4 regions of the Stappia sp. G46H5W genome follow, and region 2 is predicted to be linked to each of the others. Evidence: predicted binding sites of a transcription regulator. Region 2 holds the regulator's gene; each other region holds the start of a gene.
What was found. The regulator PhoB, encoded in region 2, activates phosphate uptake and scavenging genes when phosphate is short. The targets are predictions, from matches to a motif close to TGTCATNNANCTGTCAT.

Region 1 (4,577 bases), on a different contig from region 2:
GTCTCGTTCGAGGTCTACCCGGGCGAGGTGCTGGCCATCGTCGGTGAGAGCGGCTCTGGCAAGACGACGCTGCTCAACTGCATCTCGACGCGGCTGGAGCCGAGTGCGGGCAGCGTCAGCTACCGCATGCGGGACGGCGAGAGCCGCGATCTCTACCGGATGAGCGAGGCCGAACGGCGCCTCTTGATGCGCACGGACTGGGGCTTTGTGCACCAGAACCCGGCGGACGGGCTGCGCATGACCGTGTCGGCCGGCGCCAATGTCGGCGAGCGGCTGATGGCCGTCGGCGAGCGGCACTACGGCCGCATTCGCGACACCGCCACCCACTGGCTGTCGCGGGTGGAGATCGCCGCCGACCGCATCGACGATCAGCCGCGCGCCTTTTCAGGCGGCATGCGCCAGCGGCTGCAGATCGCCCGAAACCTCGTGACCGGACCGCGCCTCGTGTTCATGGATGAGCCGACCGGCGGTCTCGACGTGTCGGTCCAGGCGCGTCTGCTCGATCTGCTGCGCGGTCTCGTCAACGACCTCGGTCTTGCCGCCATCGTCGTCACCCACGATCTCGCGGTCGCCCGGCTGCTGTCGCACCGGATGATCGTGATGAAGGATGGCCGGGTGGTCGAGGAAGGACTGACCGACCGGGTGCTCGACGATCCGCAGGCGCCCTACACCCAGCTTCTCGTCTCTTCCATTCTGCAGGTGTGACCATGTCCGATCTCGTCAGCCGCGAAGCCGGCACCGTCGCCGTGCGGGCAAGTGCCCTGTCCAAGTCCTTCCATATGCACCTGCAGGGCGGTCTCGAACTGCCGGTGGTGGAGGGTGCGTCCTTCGAGGTGCATGCCGGAGAATGCGTCGTGCTCGGCGGCCCGTCGGGCGCCGGCAAGAGCTCCATCCTCAAGATGCTCTATGGCAACTATGCCGCAACGGGCGGCGAGATCCTGATCCGCCACGGCGAGGCGATGGTCGATCTGGTTGCGGCCTCGCCGCGGCTGGTGCTGGCCATCCGCTGCGAGACCCTCGGCTATGTCAGCCAGTTCCTGCGCACCGTTCCGCGCGTTGCGGCAATCGACGTGGTCGCCGAGCCGCTGGTTGCGCGCGGCATCGATGCAGCCACCGCGCGGGAGCGGGCTGCACGGACGCTCGAGCGGCTCAACCTGCCGCAGCGTCTCTGGCAGCTGCCGCCAGCGACCTTTTCCGGCGGCGAGCAGCAGCGCGTGAACATCGCCCGCGGCTTCATCACCGATCATCCGGTGTTGCTGCTCGACGAGCCGACCGCCTCGCTCGATGCGGCCAACCGGCGCGTGGTGATCGAGATGATCGCTCAGAAGAAGGTGCAGGGCGTCGCGCAGATCGGCATCTTCCACGACGAGGAAGTGCGCGAGGCTGTCGCAGACCGGATCATCGACGTGCGCGGCTTCGCGCCGGCGCGCGCAGCCTGAGGGGCGGGGCATGGCACGACTTTCCGAAACTCCGTTCATCCATCAGACCGCCGAGGTCAGCGACTGCGAGTTCGGCCGCTACACCGAGGTGGATGCCCGGGTCAGCATCAGCGAGACCCGCATGGATGATTATTCCTATGTGATGCGCGACGCGATGATCTGGAACGCGGAGATCGGCAAGTTCGCGAACATCGCCGCCTGCGTGCGGATCAATGCCACCCATCATCCGATGGAGCGGGCAACGCTGCACCATTTCACCTATCGCGCGAACGACTATTGGGACGATGCCGAGCAGGAGGCCGACTTCTTCCGGCGGCGCCGTGCGCTGCGGGTCCGGATCGGTCACGACACCTGGATCGGCCACGGTGCCACCATCCTGCCCGGCGTGTCGGTCGGCGATGGCGCGGTGATCGGATCGGGGGCCGTCGTGTCGCGCGATGTCGCGCCGTATACCATTGTCGGCGGCGTTCCCGCGCGGTTGATCCGGGAGCGTTTTCCGGCCGATGTCGTGGCGCGCATGCAGGCGCTTGCCTGGTGGGACTGGAGCCATGAACGCTTGCGCGAAACGCTCGAAGACTTTCGAAATCTCGATGCTCAGGCGTTTCTGGACCGTTACGAGGCAATTCAGTGAAGTCATGAGCCGGCGCATTGCTTTTTCGGAGCCGGGAAACGTCAGGGAATTGTCATAAAACCGCAGATTCCCTGTCATCTATACAGGATACGCAAGCTTCAATCATCAGGATTGAGGCGCAAATGTTCAAGCTCGACGGTGTGACGCGAAAGTTCGGATTGCTGACCGCGGTGGATGGCGTGACGCTGGACATTCCGGACGGACAGATGGTCGGTGTCATCGGCCGTTCGGGTGCCGGCAAGTCCACCTTGCTGCGGATGCTCAACCGGCTGGTCGATCCGAATGGCGGACGGATCCTGTTCCGCGACACCGAGGTCTCGGCGCTGTCGGGATCGGCGTTGCGCTCGTGGCGGCGCGACTGCGCGATGGTGTTCCAGCAGTTCAACCTCGTGCCGCGCCTCGACGTGGTGTCGAATGTGCTGCACGGCACGCTCAATGCCCGCTCGACCCTTTCGACCGTGTTCAACCTGTTTCCCAAGGCCGACATCCTGCGCGCCATCGACATCCTGGAGCGGCTGGGCGTGGCCGAGCATGCGCTGAAGCGGGCCGAGGCCCTGTCGGGTGGCCAGCAGCAGCGTGTGGCGATTGCCCGCGCGCTGATGCAATCGCCGAAGGTGCTGCTTGCTGACGAGCCCATCGCTTCGCTCGACCCGTTGAATGCCAAGATCGTCATGGATGCGCTCAAGGACATCAACGAGCGCGAAGGGATCACCGTCATCACCAACCTGCACACGCTGGATACCGCACGCACCTATTGCGAGCGGATCATCGGCATGTCGCTGGGGCGGGTCGTGTTCGACGGCACCGCGAATGAGCTGACAGCCGAAGCGGTGCGCGAGATCTACGGCACCGATGGCGAGGGCAACGAAATCTCCGAGGCCATCACCTCGACCAGCATCACCGCCACGCCGATGCCGGCTGCGGTGGTCTCCCCATCCCCGGCCATGCTGCGGACGGCCTCCGCCTCCGCCTGAGCCGCAGGATCCGGCGCGGCTCTCCGCGCGCGGTCACACGCAACGAACACCAAACGACCTCTTTCAGGAGACGTCATATGCTCAGGAAGCTTCTCTTGGCCGCCACCGCGGTCGCGACCATGTCTGTCGGTGCAACGGCGCAGGAGATCACCGAGTTCCGCATCGGCGTTCTCGGCGGCGAGAACGCCCAGGACCGCCTGGCCTCCAACGAGTGCCTGCGCTCCTATGTGCAGGACCTGCTCGGCGTCGAGACCAAGATCTTCACCCCGGCCGACTATGACGGCGTGATCCAGGGCCTGCTCGGCGGCTCCATCGACCTGGCCTGGCTCGGCGCTTCGGGCTACGCGAAGACCTACCTGACCGATCCGGAAGCGGTCGATGTCGTGCTGGTCAAGACCAACCTCGACGGCTCGTTCTCGTATCACTCCATCGGTTTTGCCCGCAAGGATAGCGGCATCGCCTCGCTGGCCGACATGAAGGGCAAGAAGTTCGGCTTCGGTGACCCGAACTCGACCTCCGGCTACCTGATCCCGTCCATCGAGATCCCGCAGCAGACCGGCGCTTCCATGGAAAACGGCGCCTATTTCGGCGAAGTGGTCTTCACCGGCGGTCATGAGCAGACCATCGTTGCCGTGAAGAACGGCGATGTCGACGGCGGCGTGACCTGGGCCGACGGCCAGGGCGAGTGGATCGACGGCTACAATTCCGGCGCCCTGCGCAAGGCGGTCGATGCCGGTCTCGTCGACATGAACGACCTGGTCGAGATCTGGCGCTCGAAGCCGATCCCGGAAGGTCCGGTCGTCCTGCGCCGCGCCCTGCCGGCCGACGTCAAGGAGAAGGTCACGCAGCTTCTGAAGGACCTGCACGGCAAGGATCCGGAGTGCGCCTACAACGTGGCCGCCGGCGAGACCGCGGGCTTCGCCCCGATCACCCACGACGCCTACGAGTCGATCATCGCGGTCCGCAAGGCCAAGAGCAACTGATCGACCGATCTTCGTGACAGCCGGGCGGGACCCTTGGTCCCGCCCGTGCGCTTTGGCCCATGCCAATGGTAGCAGGACTTCATGACGGACACGGCTTCCGCTAGGTCGGGCGATATCCGCGCCGACTATCTCGCCCATGCCCGCCAGCGGCAGATGTACAGCGGCATCCTGCTGCTGGTCTTCACCCTGCTGATGGTATCGGGCTTCCAGCTTGCCGATGCCCGCAATGCCGGCGGCTTCTGGGCCGGCATCCACCAGTTCTTCGACTTCCCGTCAGAGGTGGTGAGCGAGGCGATCGCCAAGGCCGGCAACCTGCCGGGCCTGATGTGGACGTTTCTGCCGTCCCTGATCGAGACCATCAACATTGCCGGCGTGGCGACGCTGATCGGAGCCTGCGGGGGCGCGCTGCTGTCGCTGCTGTCGACGCGCGGGCTGGCGCGGTTTCCCGCGCTGATCCCCGTGTTCCGGAGGCTGATGGATGCGATGCGGGCGATCCCCGAGATCGTCATCGCCCTCGTGCTCATCTTTCTGCTCGGCGGCGGGCCGGTGC
Region 2 (4,577 bases):
CGTGCTCGCCAATCCGGGCCGCATCGGCGAGACGGTGACGTTCGAGCTGCTGGCCTCCTCGCGGGTCGACGGCTACCTCAAGGGACGCGTCACCCGCGAAGCGCTCGTCAACGACAAGAACCTCGATGCCGCACATCTCGACCTGGTCGACCAGATGGCCGACAAGGGTGTCGTCGAGAAGCGCTTCAACATGGACTTCATCACCGGGTCCGACGCCTCGGACTCGCGTCCCGAGCAGGCAGGCATCGGCGTGTCGATGATCGGCTCGCTCTACATGATGCTGGTGGTGCTGTTCCTGTCGCTGCCCATCGGTGTCGCCGCCTCGATCTATCTTGAGGAATTCGCACCGAAGAACCGCTTCACCGACCTGATCGAGGTCAACATCTCGAACCTCGCGGCGGTGCCTTCCATCGTCTTCGGTATCCTCGGCCTTGCGGCGTTCATCCAGTTCGCACACCTGCCGCAGTCGGCACCGATCGTCGGTGGCCTGGTCCTGACGCTGATGACGCTGCCGACCATCATCATCTCGACGCGTGCCTCGCTGAAGGCGGTGCCGCCGTCGATCCGCGATGCAGCGCTGGGTGTCGGCGCCTCCAAGATGCAGTCGGTGTTCCACCATGTGCTGCCGCTGGCCGCACCCGGCATCCTCACCGGCACCATCATCGGCCTTGCCCAGGCACTCGGCGAGACCGCGCCGCTGCTGCTCATCGGCATGGTCGGCTTCATCGCTTCCAACTACCCCGGCAGCCTCGCATCCGGCTTCCTCGATCCGAACTCGGCCATGCCGGCCCAGATCTACGAGTGGGCCAAGCGCGCGGACCCGGCCTTCTACGAGCGGGCATGGGGCGGCATCATCGTCCTGCTGCTGTTCCTCATGACCATGAACATCGTCGCGATCATCCTGCGCCGTCGTTTCGAGCGTCGCTGGTAAGGGGGCTTTCCAAGCCATGAACCAAATGACCAAGCCTGAGAAAGTCGCCGCCATGAACGAGGCCAAGATTTCAGCCGAGAAGGTCCAGGTCTTCTACGGCGACACCCACGCCATCAAGGATGTGAGCATCCGCATCGAGGAGAAGACGGTCACCGCCTTCATCGGCCCGTCGGGCTGCGGCAAGTCGACCTTCCTTCGCTGCATCAACCGGATGAACGACACGATCGACGTCTGCCGCGTCGAGGGCAACATCCTGATCGACGGAGAGGACATCTACGATCCCAAGGTCGACCCCGTGCAGCTGCGCGCCAAGGTCGGCATGGTGTTCCAGAAGCCGAACCCGTTCCCCAAGTCGATCTTCGACAACATCGCCTACGGCCCGCGCATCCACGGCCTGGCCCGCAACAAGGCGGCGCTGGAGGAGATCGTCGCCTCCAGCCTGCAGAAGGCCGGCCTGTGGAACGAGGTGAAGGACCGCCTCGACGAGCCGGGCACCGGCCTGTCCGGCGGCCAGCAGCAGCGCCTGTGCATTGCCCGCGCCATCGCCGTCAGCCCGGAAGTGATCCTGATGGACGAGCCCTGCTCGGCCCTCGATCCCATCGCCACCGCCAAGGTGGAGGAGCTGATCGACGAGCTGCGTGAGAACTACACAATCGTCATCGTCACCCACTCCATGCAGCAGGCCGCCCGCGTCTCGCAGCGCACGGCCTTCTTCCACCTCGGCAACCTGGTCGAGGAAGGGGCGACGAACGACATCTTCACCAACCCCCGGGACAAGCGCACCCAGGACTACATCACCGGCCGCTTCGGCTAGTCTGGACCAGCCGCGGGAACAGACGGGATGACGCGTGCACCTTGCCGCGCCCCGAATGGAGAAGAGACATGAGCCAACATACCGTTTCGTCGTTCGACGAGGAGCTGAAGGAAGTCGCCGGCCGGGTGTCGGAGATGGGCGGCCTCGCCGAGATGATGCTGAACGATTCCGTGCAGGCCCTGGTGCGCATGGACAAGGAACTTGCCCGCCGCGTGATCGCACAGGACAAGCGGGTCGATGCCCTGCAGTTCGAGATCGAGGAGCAGGCGATCCTGATCATCGCCCGCCGTCAGCCGGTCGCCAGCGACCTGCGCGACGTGATCTCGGCGATGCGCATCTCCAACGACCTTGAGCGCGTCGGCGATCTCGCCAAGAACGTCGCCAAGCGCGTCATCGCCATCGAGGGTACCTTCGACTCCAAGAAGTTCGCCCTCGGCGTGGAGCACATGACCGAGCTCGCCCAGAGCCAGCTCAAGGATGTGCTGGATGCCTATGCCGGCCGGGACGGCGTGGCGGCGGCCTCCGTGCGCGACCGCGACGACGAGGTCGACGCGCTCTACACTTCGATCTTCCGCGAACTCCTCACCTACATGATGGAGGATCCGCGGCAGATCTCGGTCTGCGCCCATCTGCTGTTCTGCGCCAAGAACATCGAGCGCATCGGCGACCATGCAACCAACATCGCCGAAAACGTCATGTACATGTCGACCGGCGTGCTGCCGACCGACGAGCGTCAGAAGGTCGACGAGACCGGCATCGAGACCGATACCGCGTCCTGAGGACGCCCTGGCAACCTGACGATGGCGCGGACGGCCCTGCCGTCCGCCGCCGCTGACAACGAGAGCCGGCAAGGCGGCGCGAGCGAAAAGCCGCGCCGATGCCTCCCGGCCGGGTCGATTGGACAAGGGTATCCGACATGCCGAAGGTCCTTATTGTCGAGGACGAAGAGCCTCTCATCATGATGCTGCGCTACAATCTCGAGGCCGAGGGCTACACGGTCGAGACCTGCATGCGCGGTGACGAGGCCGATCTTCTCCTGCGCGAGAGCCAGCCGGACCTGCTGCTTCTCGACTGGATGCTGCCGGGTCTGTCCGGCATCGAACTGTGCCGCCGCCTGCGCTCGCGTGCCGAGACGGAACGTCTGCCGGTGATCATGCTCACCGCCCGCGGCGAGGAGCAGGAGCGCATCCGCGGCCTTGCCACCGGTGCCGACGACTATGTGGTGAAGCCGTTCTCGATCCCGGAGCTGATGGCGCGGGTGCGCGCGATGCTGCGCCGGGCAAAACCGGAGGTCGTCTCCTCGCTGTTGCGCGCGGGCGATCTGGAACTTGACCGGGAGACACACCGGGTGCGCCGCTCGGGCCGCGAGATCCATCTCGGCCCGACCGAGTTTCGCCTGCTGGAGTTCCTGATGACCTCGCCGGGGCGTGTCTTTTCGCGCGAGCAGCTGCTCGACGGCGTCTGGGGCCATGACGTCTATGTCGACGAGCGCACGGTCGATGTGCATGTCGGGCGCCTGCGCAAGGCCATCAACCGCGGCAAGGTGCCGGATCCGATCCGCACCGTGCGCGGCGCCGGCTACGCCTTCAACGACCAGTTCGCCGCCGCCTCCTGAAACCCGCAGCTAGCGGAAACGCCGGGGCGGCTGTCGCGCCGTCTATCTGCGAACCGGCACCAGAATGCGAAAAGGCCCGCCGCGGATACCGCAGGCGGGCCTTTCTCGTAACTGCGCCCCCGGAAACGGGCCGGGGCGTTGCCTCAGCCGTTGGCAACGTTGCGGTCGCGGCGGCGGTCGCTCGCCGGCTGGTAGGCGATGCGGCAATGATAGGTGCAGTAGGGGACGCCCGGGTTCGACGGGTGGCCGCAGAAGTAGAAGTCTTCCTTGGTCGGGTCGCCGATCGGCCATTTGCAGGTCCGCTCGGTCAGCGTCAGGATCGTCGCACGCTTGGCGATCGGCACCAACTCGGCAACCGGCTTGGCCTGCGGCGCGGGAGCCGCGACCGGAGCGGTCTCGATCTTCAGCGCGGTGGCGCCCACCGTCTGCGGTGCCGAGGGGGCGTTGCCGCCCTGCTGCTGGGTCGCGGCCTGTGCCGCTTCCTCCGCGCCGCCCTTGGCCGGCTTGGCGCGCGCCTTCTGGGCGGGAGCCGCCGCCTTGGCGCGTCCCGACAGGCCGAGGCGGTGAACCTTGCCGATCACCGCATTGCGGGTCACGCCGCCCAGTTCTGCAGCGATCTGGCTGGCGCTCAGCCCGTCGGTCCAGAGCTTTTTGAGAAGGTCGACGCGTTCGCTTGTCCAGGACATGCGCTCAACTCCGTGTTTGATCGGGCCCCGACATCTGGTTAATAAAAGGTTATCGGCACACCGTGAGGGTGCCCCGCTCATTGCCGGATTTTGAGGCTATTGTGAGTCGGATACACGAGATCTCGTATTTCTTGACTGCAAAGCTACAATATGCCGGGTTTGCGGTTCAAGGTGAGGGGGCGATTCACCTGGGGATTGATACGGTTTTCCCCAGAAAAGGCCGTTTCCGGCGACTTTGGTTTCGCCGCGGCCCGAGCGGCGCGCATAGCCAATTCCGTTGACTTTCCCGCGCTCTCCCGGTGTATAACGGGGCTTCCTCGCCGTGCCGCCTCTCGTGGGCGGCATAATTGCTTTCGGCGATGCCTGTCGGCGGTTCTTGCCGCTCTTTGCGGCGGCATGACGGCAGCGTTCCGACAGCAGGCGAGGGGATCGAAGGCGGCTCGCTCCGCCAAGGCATCTCCCCGGCAGGACAGCCGGTCAATGGGAGCAGGTAAGGACATGGAAGGCTCATCTCTCTATCAGACCTACAGC
Region 3 (4,577 bases), on a different contig from region 2:
GCAGGCTTCCAGCGCCGCCCCCAGATCCACCCGCGGCGCGACGTGGAAGGCGGACAGCCAAGCGCGGAACGGCGCGCGCACCAGGCCCGGCCAGGCCTCCATCATGCCGAAGTCGACCAGATGCAGCCGGCCGCCGGGCGACAGCGCGCCGGCGCCGGCAGTCAGCGCCTCGCGCCAGGGCGGGATCATCGACAGGCTGTAGGAGAAGAACACCCGATCGAAGCGCTCGACGCCGAACAGCGCCGCCGTGTCGAACGCCGTCGCATCGCCTTGCGCGACGCTGATCCGGTCATCAAGCCCCGCGCGGCGGATCGAGCCGCGCGCGCTCTCCAGCATCTGCTGCGAGATGTCGATGCCGAAGAACCGCGCCTGCGGGTGCCGGCGGGCGGCCAGCACCAGATTGCGCGCCGTGCCGCAGCCAAGCTCCAGCACCGTGCCGCCCGGCGGCGGGGCGAGATCGTCGATCAGCCGGTCACGGCCGAGCAGATAGTATTTGCGCGTCGCGTCGTAGACATGCCGCTGCCAGCGGTAGATGCCGTCCATCAGCTCCGCACCGTTGGACGTCCTCACTTCTCCCCGCACGGTCATGCCGCGCCGCGGATATAGAGATGGAAGCCGCCATAGATCGACGAACGGTCCATGTAGCCGAGCTTGCGCGAGCGATCCGCATCGTAGCGCCACTGCCCCAGGATCTCCGGCGCGACGCGGCCCGGCAGCAGGCTGGGCTCGGCCGCCGTGCGGAAGACGACGCGCGCGCCCGGACGGGCCGTGCGGGTGATCTCCGACCACAGGGCGTTGAGCGCGGCGTCGGTCATCCAGTCCTGCGCATCGAGCAGGACGTAGCGGTCGACGCTGCCCCCCTCCTGCGCGGCCAGATAGTCGGTGAAGGAGCGGTTGACCACGCGCACCCGGTCGGCGCGGGCGCGGATCGTCTCGAAGTGGTCGCGCCGCAGATAGGGCGGCAGCGGGCCGGCCTCGTCATTGGCGTAGCCGCGGCCGAAGGCCTGCCAGGCGAAGTAGTTTTCCGAAAGCGGGAAGTCGCAGGCCAGCCGCTCCAGCCGCTCGCGCAGCACAGCCGCCATGCCGCCGGGGCCGCTGCCGGCCAGCGCCTCGTACTGTGCCGGCGGAATGCCGAGCCCGTAGAGCGACACGCGCTTCGACGTCGCCCAGCGGACCATCCGCTTGTCGAACAACGGCGCCAGCGCCTTGTCGAAGTAGGTGCGCTGCTCCTCCAGCGAGCGGGCGCGCAGCATGTCCTTGGGATCGATGCCATAGGCGCGGGCGACGAAATGGCCGGCGCCGATGAAATAGCCGAGCAGCCCGTGGTGGTAGAGGTCGCGGGCGAACAGGGTGATGCGCTTGCGCCCGGTCAGGCCGCGCTTTTCCCAGTACTCGCGGGTTTCCGGGTCGAGCCGCTCGCGCAGGAAGCGGTTGTAGGCCTCGACATTGCCCTTCTCGTCCGCCTTGCCGAAGAAGCGGTAGAAGTCGTCATGCCCCGGCAGATGCTTGACGGCGGCGAGCTTCAGCCGGGTCAGCGCCACATGCGCGCGGTTGAGGTCGACGGCGGTGATGCTGGCCGGATCGGCCGTCAGGTAGGAGAGAACGTTGCAGCCGCCCGAGGCGATGGTCACCACCTTGTGGTCGCGGCCGATCTCCAGCGCGTCCATGTCGATCTCGGGGTCTTCCCAGATCTGCGGATAGACCAGCCCCTGGAAGGCCAGGGTGAAGAGCCGCTCCAGCGCGCCCTCGCCCGACAGGGCCTTGTTGCGATGCACCGCCCGGCCGAGCAGAGCGCCCCGCCCCGCATTGACCGACTTCGTGTTCGACGCCTGACCCGACAGCATGGCCACCTCCGACTCTCCTCAAGTTGCCTTGAAGTGAGCCGGGTAAGCCGTTCTCGTTACGGGATGATGACAGGGCGGTGCGCGCGGGCGTCATACCGGCCGCAAGGCCGGGATGACATCCTGTGGGTGGCGCGCCGACCTCGCATCCCCTCAGCCGTCACCCCGGGCAAGCGAAGCGCGACCCGGGGCCCATTGGCTGCCAGAGCGATGGCGCGTAACCCGCCCTTACTCGATGCCGATCTTCGCCTTGAGCAGGTCGTTGACCGCCTGCGGGTTGGCCTTGCCGCCGGTCGCCTTCATCACCTGGCCGACGAACCAGCCGAGAAGACCGGGCTTGGCGCGCGCCTGCTCCGCCTTCTCCGGGTTGGCGGCGATGATCTTGTCGACCTCGGCCTCGATGGCGCCGAGATCCGTCACCTGGCGCATGCCGCGCGCCTCGACGATCTCCGCCGGTTCGCCGCCCTCGCTCCAGACGATCTCGAACAGGTCCTTGGCGATCTTGCCCGAGATCGTCCCGTCGACCACCAGATCGACGATGCCGCCGAGCTGGCCGGCCGACACCGGGCTTTCGCTCAGCTCCAGCCCTTCCTTGTTGATCCGGCCGAACAGCTCGTTGATCACCCAGTTTGCCGAAAGCTTGGCATCGCGCCCCTTGGCGACCTGCTCGAAGAAGTCGGCCGAGGCCTTTTCCGCCACCAGAATGTCGGCGTCATAGGCGGTGAGCCCGTAATCGGCGACGAAGCGCGCCTTCTTGTCGTCCGGCAGCTCCGGCAGGCCGACGGCGAGCGCGTCGACGTAAGCCTGGTCGAACTCCAGCGGCAGCAGGTCCGGATCGGGGAAATAGCGGTAGTCGTGCGCCTCCTCCTTGGAGCGCATGGAGCGGGTCTCGCCCTTGACCGGATCGAACAGGCGCGTCTCCTGGTCGATGCTGCCGCCGTCCTCCAGGATGCCGATCTGGCGGCGGGCCTCATACTCGATGGCCTGGCCGACGAAGCGGATGGAGTTGACGTTCTTGATCTCGCAGCGCGTGCCGAAGGCCCCGCCCGGCGCGCGCACCGAAACGTTGACGTCGGCGCGCATCGAGCCCTGGTCCATGTTGCCGTCGCAGGTGCCCAGGTAACGCAGGATGGTGCGCAGCTTGGTGAGATACGCCTTCGCCTCGTCGGCGCAGCGCAGGTCCGGCTTGGAGACGATCTCCATCAGCGCGACGCCCGAGCGGTTGAGATCGACGAAGGACATAGTCGGGTGCTGGTCGTGCAGCGACTTGCCGGCGTCCTGCTCCAGATGCAGCCGCTCGACGCCGACCGTCACCTGCTCGCCGCCGGGCATGTCGAGCAGGACCTCGCCCTCGCCGACGATCGGCTGCTTGAACTGGGAGATCTGGTAGCCCTGCGGCAGGTCCGGATAGAAGTAGTTCTTGCGGTCGAAAACGGACTTGAGGTTGATCTGCGCCTTGAGGCCGAGGCCGGTGCGGATCGCCTGCTTGACGCATTCCTCGTTGATCACCGGCAGCATGCCCGGCATCGCCGCATCGACGAGGCTCACATTGGCGTTCGGATCCTTGCCGAACTCGGTCGAGGCGCCGGAGAACAGCTTGGCATTCGAGGTGACCTGGGCATGCACCTCCATGCCGATCACGATTTCCCAGTCGCCCGTGGCGCCCTTGATGAACTTCTTGGGATCGGGGGTGCGGGTGTCGACGATGCTCATGCCGTGGAAGTCCTGCCCGTTGTGTCGTGCCTGTCGCCCGCCCCTCGAGCCCCGCGCGCACGCGCGAAAAAGGTTTGCCAAGGGGCGGACTTGTCCTGAACGCGTGCCGCGCGCGCCGAAACGCACGCCGGAACGCTCGAGTGTGTGGGTAGTGGGTCTTTGCCCTCCCCGCAAGGGGGGAGGTGGGGGAGAGATGACCCACAAGACTATCGATATGTAGCGCTTCCAATAAAATCACGAAGTCATATTGAATCCACCACGATCCTCGGCGAAAGTCTATTGAGATCGCCATCTTGATCGAGCATCAATAATCAAATCTCTTGATCAAACTTTTGATCCAAATCATACAAAACTCTATAGCCCATTCAGTCTGCGACTGAGATAGATTCGGCATTATGGAGCTACCGGGCCCATGCCCTAGTTTATTACGAACACTAGAAAAAAATCCCTTCAAAGAAAAACTCTCCCATTCATCAATATATGAATTTTTCTTAGAGCTTAGATTTTCTATGTAATTATGAGCTCCCCTCTCGTTACCTTGCGTCCATCCTTTCGCGTCCGAGATGATCTTGATAGTGCTTTCTAGTGCTTTTGCCGCAAAGAATGCGGAATTCTTCCCGTCTCTGTCACGTAGATCGAGCGCTTCCTTCATGTCACTATCTACGTTCTTCCACTTTGGGGAAGTAAGAAGCGACCAGAAAGGAGTTTCTACCTCTGTTTGCACCAGATCGTCGGAAACGAGCTGGATGAAACCGTTATGATAGTTCAACGGATATCCAGCCTGCCGAAATCGAGTATTCAACTCTTCGACAGACGCCTGAAAATCCTTCACTTTCTTCTCGCGGCGAGCACGTGCGCCATCTTTCCCATTTCCAAATTGCGACAGTGACGCCAATATTATCTCGCCTTCCGAGATTTCTTTCGCGTTCATAGAGGCTAAATCGTTCTCTTTGCTACGAAAGCCGATCTCAATAAGGCTAAGGCGCTCTTTTATGAAGACATCAGGCGTCCCAGTGAGTTCTT
Region 4 (4,577 bases), on a different contig from region 2:
TGACGGCCGAGCAGACGGAACGCCTCGTTGTAGGTGTGGCAGGCGAAGGCCGTGCGCGGCGTGCCGTCCTTCTCGCGCCAGATCTCCTTGCGGTCCTCGTCGAAGATGCCGGATGCCGCCTCCCGCAGCACCTCGACCTCTTCCGGCGAGAACGCCTCGGGCAGGAAAAGATAGCCGTGGCGGTTGAATTCGTCCTGTTGTTCCTGCGTCAGCTTCATGTGGCGTTCCTCCTCTTGGGTCACGGCCTTCAGGCCGTGTTCTTCAAAACCTGCCTGGCGGTGAGGCGAGCCTCCGTTTCCTTGCCGGCATTTTCCGCATGGGCCCTTGCGGCGCCTTCCGCGGCTGCGTCGCCGGCCGCGATGAGCCGGGCGATCTCGTGATGGTGCTCCCAGGCGGATTCGCGGAAGCCGCCGATGTCGAGAACCAGCCGCATGGAGCGCATCATGTGCGAGAACTGCGGCTCGAGCGTTTCGGCGATCCGGCGGTTGCCGGACATGACGATGACCTGGTTGTGGAAGTCGACGTCGAGCGCGATGCGCTCCGCCACGGGCGTGTCGTCCCCGAAGCTCTCGGCCTGGCGCAGGATCGCGGCGAGCGTCTTGAGCTCGGCCTCCGGCATGCGGCCCTGCGCGACCCGCGCAGCCGCTAGGCCGGCGGCCAGCCCATCGAGCGCGGCGCGAACCTGATAGATCTCGCGAAGATGCGCCGGATCGATCTCCGTGACCTTGAGCCCCTTGCGCCCGGTCTCCTCCACCAGCCCGTCGCGCTTGAGCAGCTGCAGCGCATGGCTGACCGGCTGGCGCGACACGCCGAGGCGGTCGGCAAGCTCGGCCTGGCGGATGCGCTCGCCCGGCGCCAGCTCGGCCAGCGCGATGGCCTGGCGCAGCCGCTCGTAGACGCGGTCCACCAGGATCGGGCTCTGGTCGATGAGTTCCATGGGCATGCCTAGCGTCCTTCCCCTTACGGTCCTTGCGGACATCGCAACGAAGCGCAGCCGGCGCGAAAGCACCCGGGCCGATCCCGGGGGCTGGTTGTGCGGCCTGTCCGGCGCGATGCCGGGACAAGCTGACGGAACGCGCGCGCCGCCGCAATGCACCGCAGGTATGACATGGGAGGCCTGTTCGGCACACCCGGCGGCGCGACGTTCCGGGACGGACCTGTCCCTGTCCTGGCCGGGATGCGGCCAAGCTCTTCGTGACCTCCGCTGCGGCCGTTTCGGCTCCGCACCGTGCCGGATCCGTCCGGCGGGCAAGAAGCCGGACCGGCCGACGGTCTGGCGATGGGGCCAACGGAGCCCTGAGCGCCGGTGGTCCGGCGAAATCCGTGCGCCGCTCCTGCAGCGCGAGCCTTTCGTCCACCCCGGCGTCCGCTCCAGCCCGTCGGTCTTCGCCCGGTCGGAAGCGGTGGTTCGATCATGCAGGAATTCGGAATTCCAAATTCCAATAATGCAACCCTGCCCGAGCGGATCGGCGCTGTCAACAGTTTGGAATTCCGAATTCCATTTGAAGTGGTTCGGCCGTGGGCGGGGTGGAGGCGGCGGTAGAAGAGGACGCGTGCGCTTCGGGGTATCGGTTCCCGTGCCTTGGGCTGCTGCTTGGGAGGGGTGGGCGGTTGGCGCGAAGGAATGTGCAACCCGCTGAAGTAATGTCCCGAAGACGCAAGGCAGGCGCGCCGCATGGCATGCGCGGAAGGCGGGATGAAGAGCGGGAGATCGGCCGGGACATGCTGCAGGGTGGGGCTCTCCCTCCGGGTGATTTGCCGGCTCATGTGCTGAGATACCGCAGAGGCAGCGAGCGGCGCCGGACAGCGGGCACCGTGCCGGCAAGTCGTCGGTCGTACGGGCTCGGCCGGCGTCCTTGCGAGATTTCGCAGGAATTCCGTGCAAGGGGCGGCCCTCGCCCGGCTGCTGTTCAGCTTCTGGGGCGGCGGGAAGCGGCCGTGGATCAAGGAGGGGGCCGCCGGCTCTGCCTTAAAGGAAACTTCGCCGCCTCAAGGTCTTGACGCGGCTTGGTTTGTCATCCAGCCTTCACGCAGGACGCATAACAGACATCCGGTCCAGAACGGATGCAGATCGCGCCCCAGTGGAGGAACACAGATGACCATGCACATGACGAAGCTCGCCGGCGCTGCGAGCGTCGCCGCCTTGCTTGCCGGCCTCATCGCCGCAACGCCTGCGCAGGCCGAATTCAAGCTCGACAGCCGCTACACCGATGCCGATGGCGACCTGATCGCCGACATTCCGTCCGATCCGGCGCAGCAGATCGATCCCTCGACGCTGATCTTCGCCTATACCCCGGTCGAGGATCCGGCGGTCTATGCCGAGGCCTGGGCCGACTTCCTGGCCCATATGGAGAGCGTCACCGGCAAGAAGGTGCAGTTCTTCCCGGTCCAGTCGAACGCCGCCCAGATCGAGGCGATGCGCGCCGGCCGCCTGCACATCGCCGGCTTCAACACCGGCTCCAACCCGCTTGCCGTCGCCTGCGCGGGCTTCCGCCCGTTCACGATGATGGCCAAGGCCGACGGCAGCTTCGGCTACGAGATGGAAATCATCACCTATCCGGGCTCGGGCATCGAGAAGCCGGAAGACATAAAGGGCAAGACGCTTGCCTTCACCGCCGAGACCTCGAATTCCGGTTTCAAGGCGCCGTCCGCGCTGCTGAAGGCCGAATACGGCCTCGTCTCCGGCACCGACTACGAGCCGGCCTTCTCCGGCAAGCACGACAATTCGGTGCTCGGCGTCGCCAACAAGGACTATCCGGCGGCGGCCATCGCCAACTCCGTCATGCACCGCATGATCGAGCGCGAGGTGATCAAGCCCGAGCAGGTGGTCAGCATCTATAAGTCGCAGACCTTCCCGACCACCGGCTACGGCGTTGCCTACAACCTGAAGCCGGAGCTGCAGGAGAAGATCAAGGAAGGCTTCGCCACCTTCAAGTGGGAAGGCTCGTCGCTGGAGAAGGAGTTCTCCAAGTCGGGCGAGGCGCAGTTCATCCCGATCACCTTCAAGGACAACTGGTCCGTCATCCGTCAGATCGACGCGGCGAACGACGTTTCCTACAACTGCCAGTAAGATCGTGAGCGGGCGGACGGCGCGCGGGGGAGTGTCTTCCGCGTTGCCGTCCGTGTCCGCGCCCGCATCCCTGGCCGTTCCCTTGCGCGCGGCCCTTCGTGCGGCGCGCAGGGGCCGGCAGACCCGGCCGTGACGGCCCTCTCTCCCCCGGATCCCCGCATGCTGACAGTCGAAGCGCTTACCAAGACCTACAAGACCGGCGACAAAGCCCTCCGGTCGGTCAGTTTCACCGTGCCGAAGGGACAGGTCGTCGGCCTGATCGGGCCGTCCGGCGCCGGCAAGTCGACCCTCATCCGCTGCATCAACCGCTTGGTCGAGCCGACCGAGGGGCGGGTGCTGCTGAACGATCTCGACATCACCGGCCTGCCGGCGCGCGAACTGCGCCGCGCCCGCCGCCGCATCGGCATGATCTTCCAGGAATATGCCCTGGTGGAGCGTCTGACGGTGATGGAGAACGTGCTGTCGGGGCGCCTCGGCTATGTCGGTTTCTGGCGCTCCTTCCTGCGCCAGTTTCCCGGCGAGGACGTGGAGAACGCCTTCCGCCTGCTCGACCGTGTCGGCCTGATCGACCATGCGGACAAGCGCGCCGACGCCCTGTCGGGCGGCCAGCGCCAGCGCGTCGGCATCGCCCGCGCGCTCGCCCAGGATCCCGAGCTGCTGCTGATCGACGAGCCGACCGCCTCGCTCGATCCCAAGACCTCGCGTCAGATCATGCGGCTGATCGTCGAGATCTGCGCCGAGCGCGGCCTGCCGGCGATCATCAACATCCACGACGTGGTGCTGGCCCAGCAGTTCACCCAGCGCATCATCGGCCTGCGGGCGGGCGAGGTCGTCTTCGACGGCACGCCGGACCTGCTCGACGAAAGCGTGCTCACCCGCATCTATGGCGAGGAGGACTGGACCGCCATGCGCCGCGCGGCGGAAGAGGACGACCATGCCGAGCGCGACGCGGCCGAACGCATGGCCGGGATGGTCTGAGCCATGAGCGCGACCGCAAAGGCCTATCCCCGTCGCTGGCGCCGGTCGGCGACGATGATCCCCGATCCGCGCTGGCGCTACGGGATCTACACCGTCATCCTCGTCTATATGGTGCTGGCCATCGGCTCGATCGACGTCAACTGGGCCCGTGTCTGGGACGGGCTCGACCGGGGCTGGCGCTTCGTCCAGGGCTTCCTGCAGCCTGACTTCACCAGCCGCTGGAAGGACATCAGCAACGGCATGATCGAGAGCCTGACCATGACGGTCACGGCCACCGTCGCCGGCGTGCTGATCTCCATGCCCATCGGCATCGGCGCGGCGCGCAACATCGCCCCGCGCGCGGTCTACTACGTCTGCCGCGGCATCATCGCGGTGAGCCGGTCGCTGCAGGAGATCATCATCGCCATCCTGCTGGTCGCCATGTTCGGCTTCGGACCCTTCGCCGGCTTCCTGACCCTGTCCTTCGCCACCATCGGCTTCCTGGCCAAGCTTCTGGCCGAGGACATCGAGGACATCGACGAGGCCCAGG

Region 1: the regulator PhoB is predicted to act here: its motif matches at 2,110-2,126, upstream of phnC (phosphonate ABC transporter ATP-binding protein).
Region 3: the regulator PhoB is predicted to act here: its motif matches at 1,900-1,916, upstream of ACVJ6E_RS06935 (BtaA family protein).
Region 4: the regulator PhoB is predicted to act here: its motif matches at 2,014-2,030, upstream of phnD (phosphate/phosphite/phosphonate ABC transporter substrate-binding protein).

Annotation. Positions count from the first base shown of each region.
Region 1 covers NZ_JBZFLL010000004.1:577,569-582,145, forward strand. The annotation lists gene phnK (phosphonate C-P lyase system protein PhnK) at 1-705, shown strand, start outside; gene phnL (phosphonate C-P lyase system protein PhnL) at 708-1,439, shown strand; gene ACVJ6E_RS15535 (DapH/DapD/GlmU-related protein) at 1,450-2,070, shown strand; gene phnC (phosphonate ABC transporter ATP-binding protein) at 2,193-3,044, shown strand; gene phnD (phosphonate ABC transporter substrate-binding protein) at 3,122-4,027, shown strand; gene phnE (phosphonate ABC transporter, permease protein PhnE) at 4,109-4,577, shown strand, end outside.
Region 2 covers NZ_JBZFLL010000001.1:1,020,774-1,025,350, reverse strand. The annotation lists gene pstA (phosphate ABC transporter permease PstA) at 1-931, shown strand, start outside; gene pstB (phosphate ABC transporter ATP-binding protein PstB) at 984-1,745, shown strand; gene phoU (phosphate signaling complex protein PhoU) at 1,814-2,524, shown strand; gene phoB (phosphate regulon transcriptional regulator PhoB) at 2,662-3,360, shown strand; gene ACVJ6E_RS04180 (GcrA family cell cycle regulator) at 3,504-4,046, opposite strand; gene ACVJ6E_RS04175 (aspartate aminotransferase family protein) at 4,545-4,577, shown strand, end outside.
Region 3 covers NZ_JBZFLL010000002.1:268,162-272,738, reverse strand. The annotation lists gene ACVJ6E_RS06940 (class I SAM-dependent methyltransferase) at 1-588, opposite strand, end outside; gene ACVJ6E_RS06935 (BtaA family protein) at 585-1,844, opposite strand; gene gatB (Asp-tRNA(Asn)/Glu-tRNA(Gln) amidotransferase subunit GatB) at 2,070-3,554, opposite strand; gene ACVJ6E_RS06925 (abortive infection family protein) at 3,859-4,577, opposite strand, start outside.
Region 4 covers NZ_JBZFLL010000006.1:160,239-164,815, forward strand. The annotation lists gene ACVJ6E_RS19020 (phytanoyl-CoA dioxygenase family protein) at 1-218, opposite strand, end outside; gene ACVJ6E_RS19025 (GntR family transcriptional regulator) at 248-943, opposite strand; gene phnD (phosphate/phosphite/phosphonate ABC transporter substrate-binding protein) at 2,108-3,070, shown strand; gene phnC (phosphonate ABC transporter ATP-binding protein) at 3,230-4,048, shown strand; gene phnE (phosphonate ABC transporter, permease protein PhnE) at 4,052-4,577, shown strand, end outside.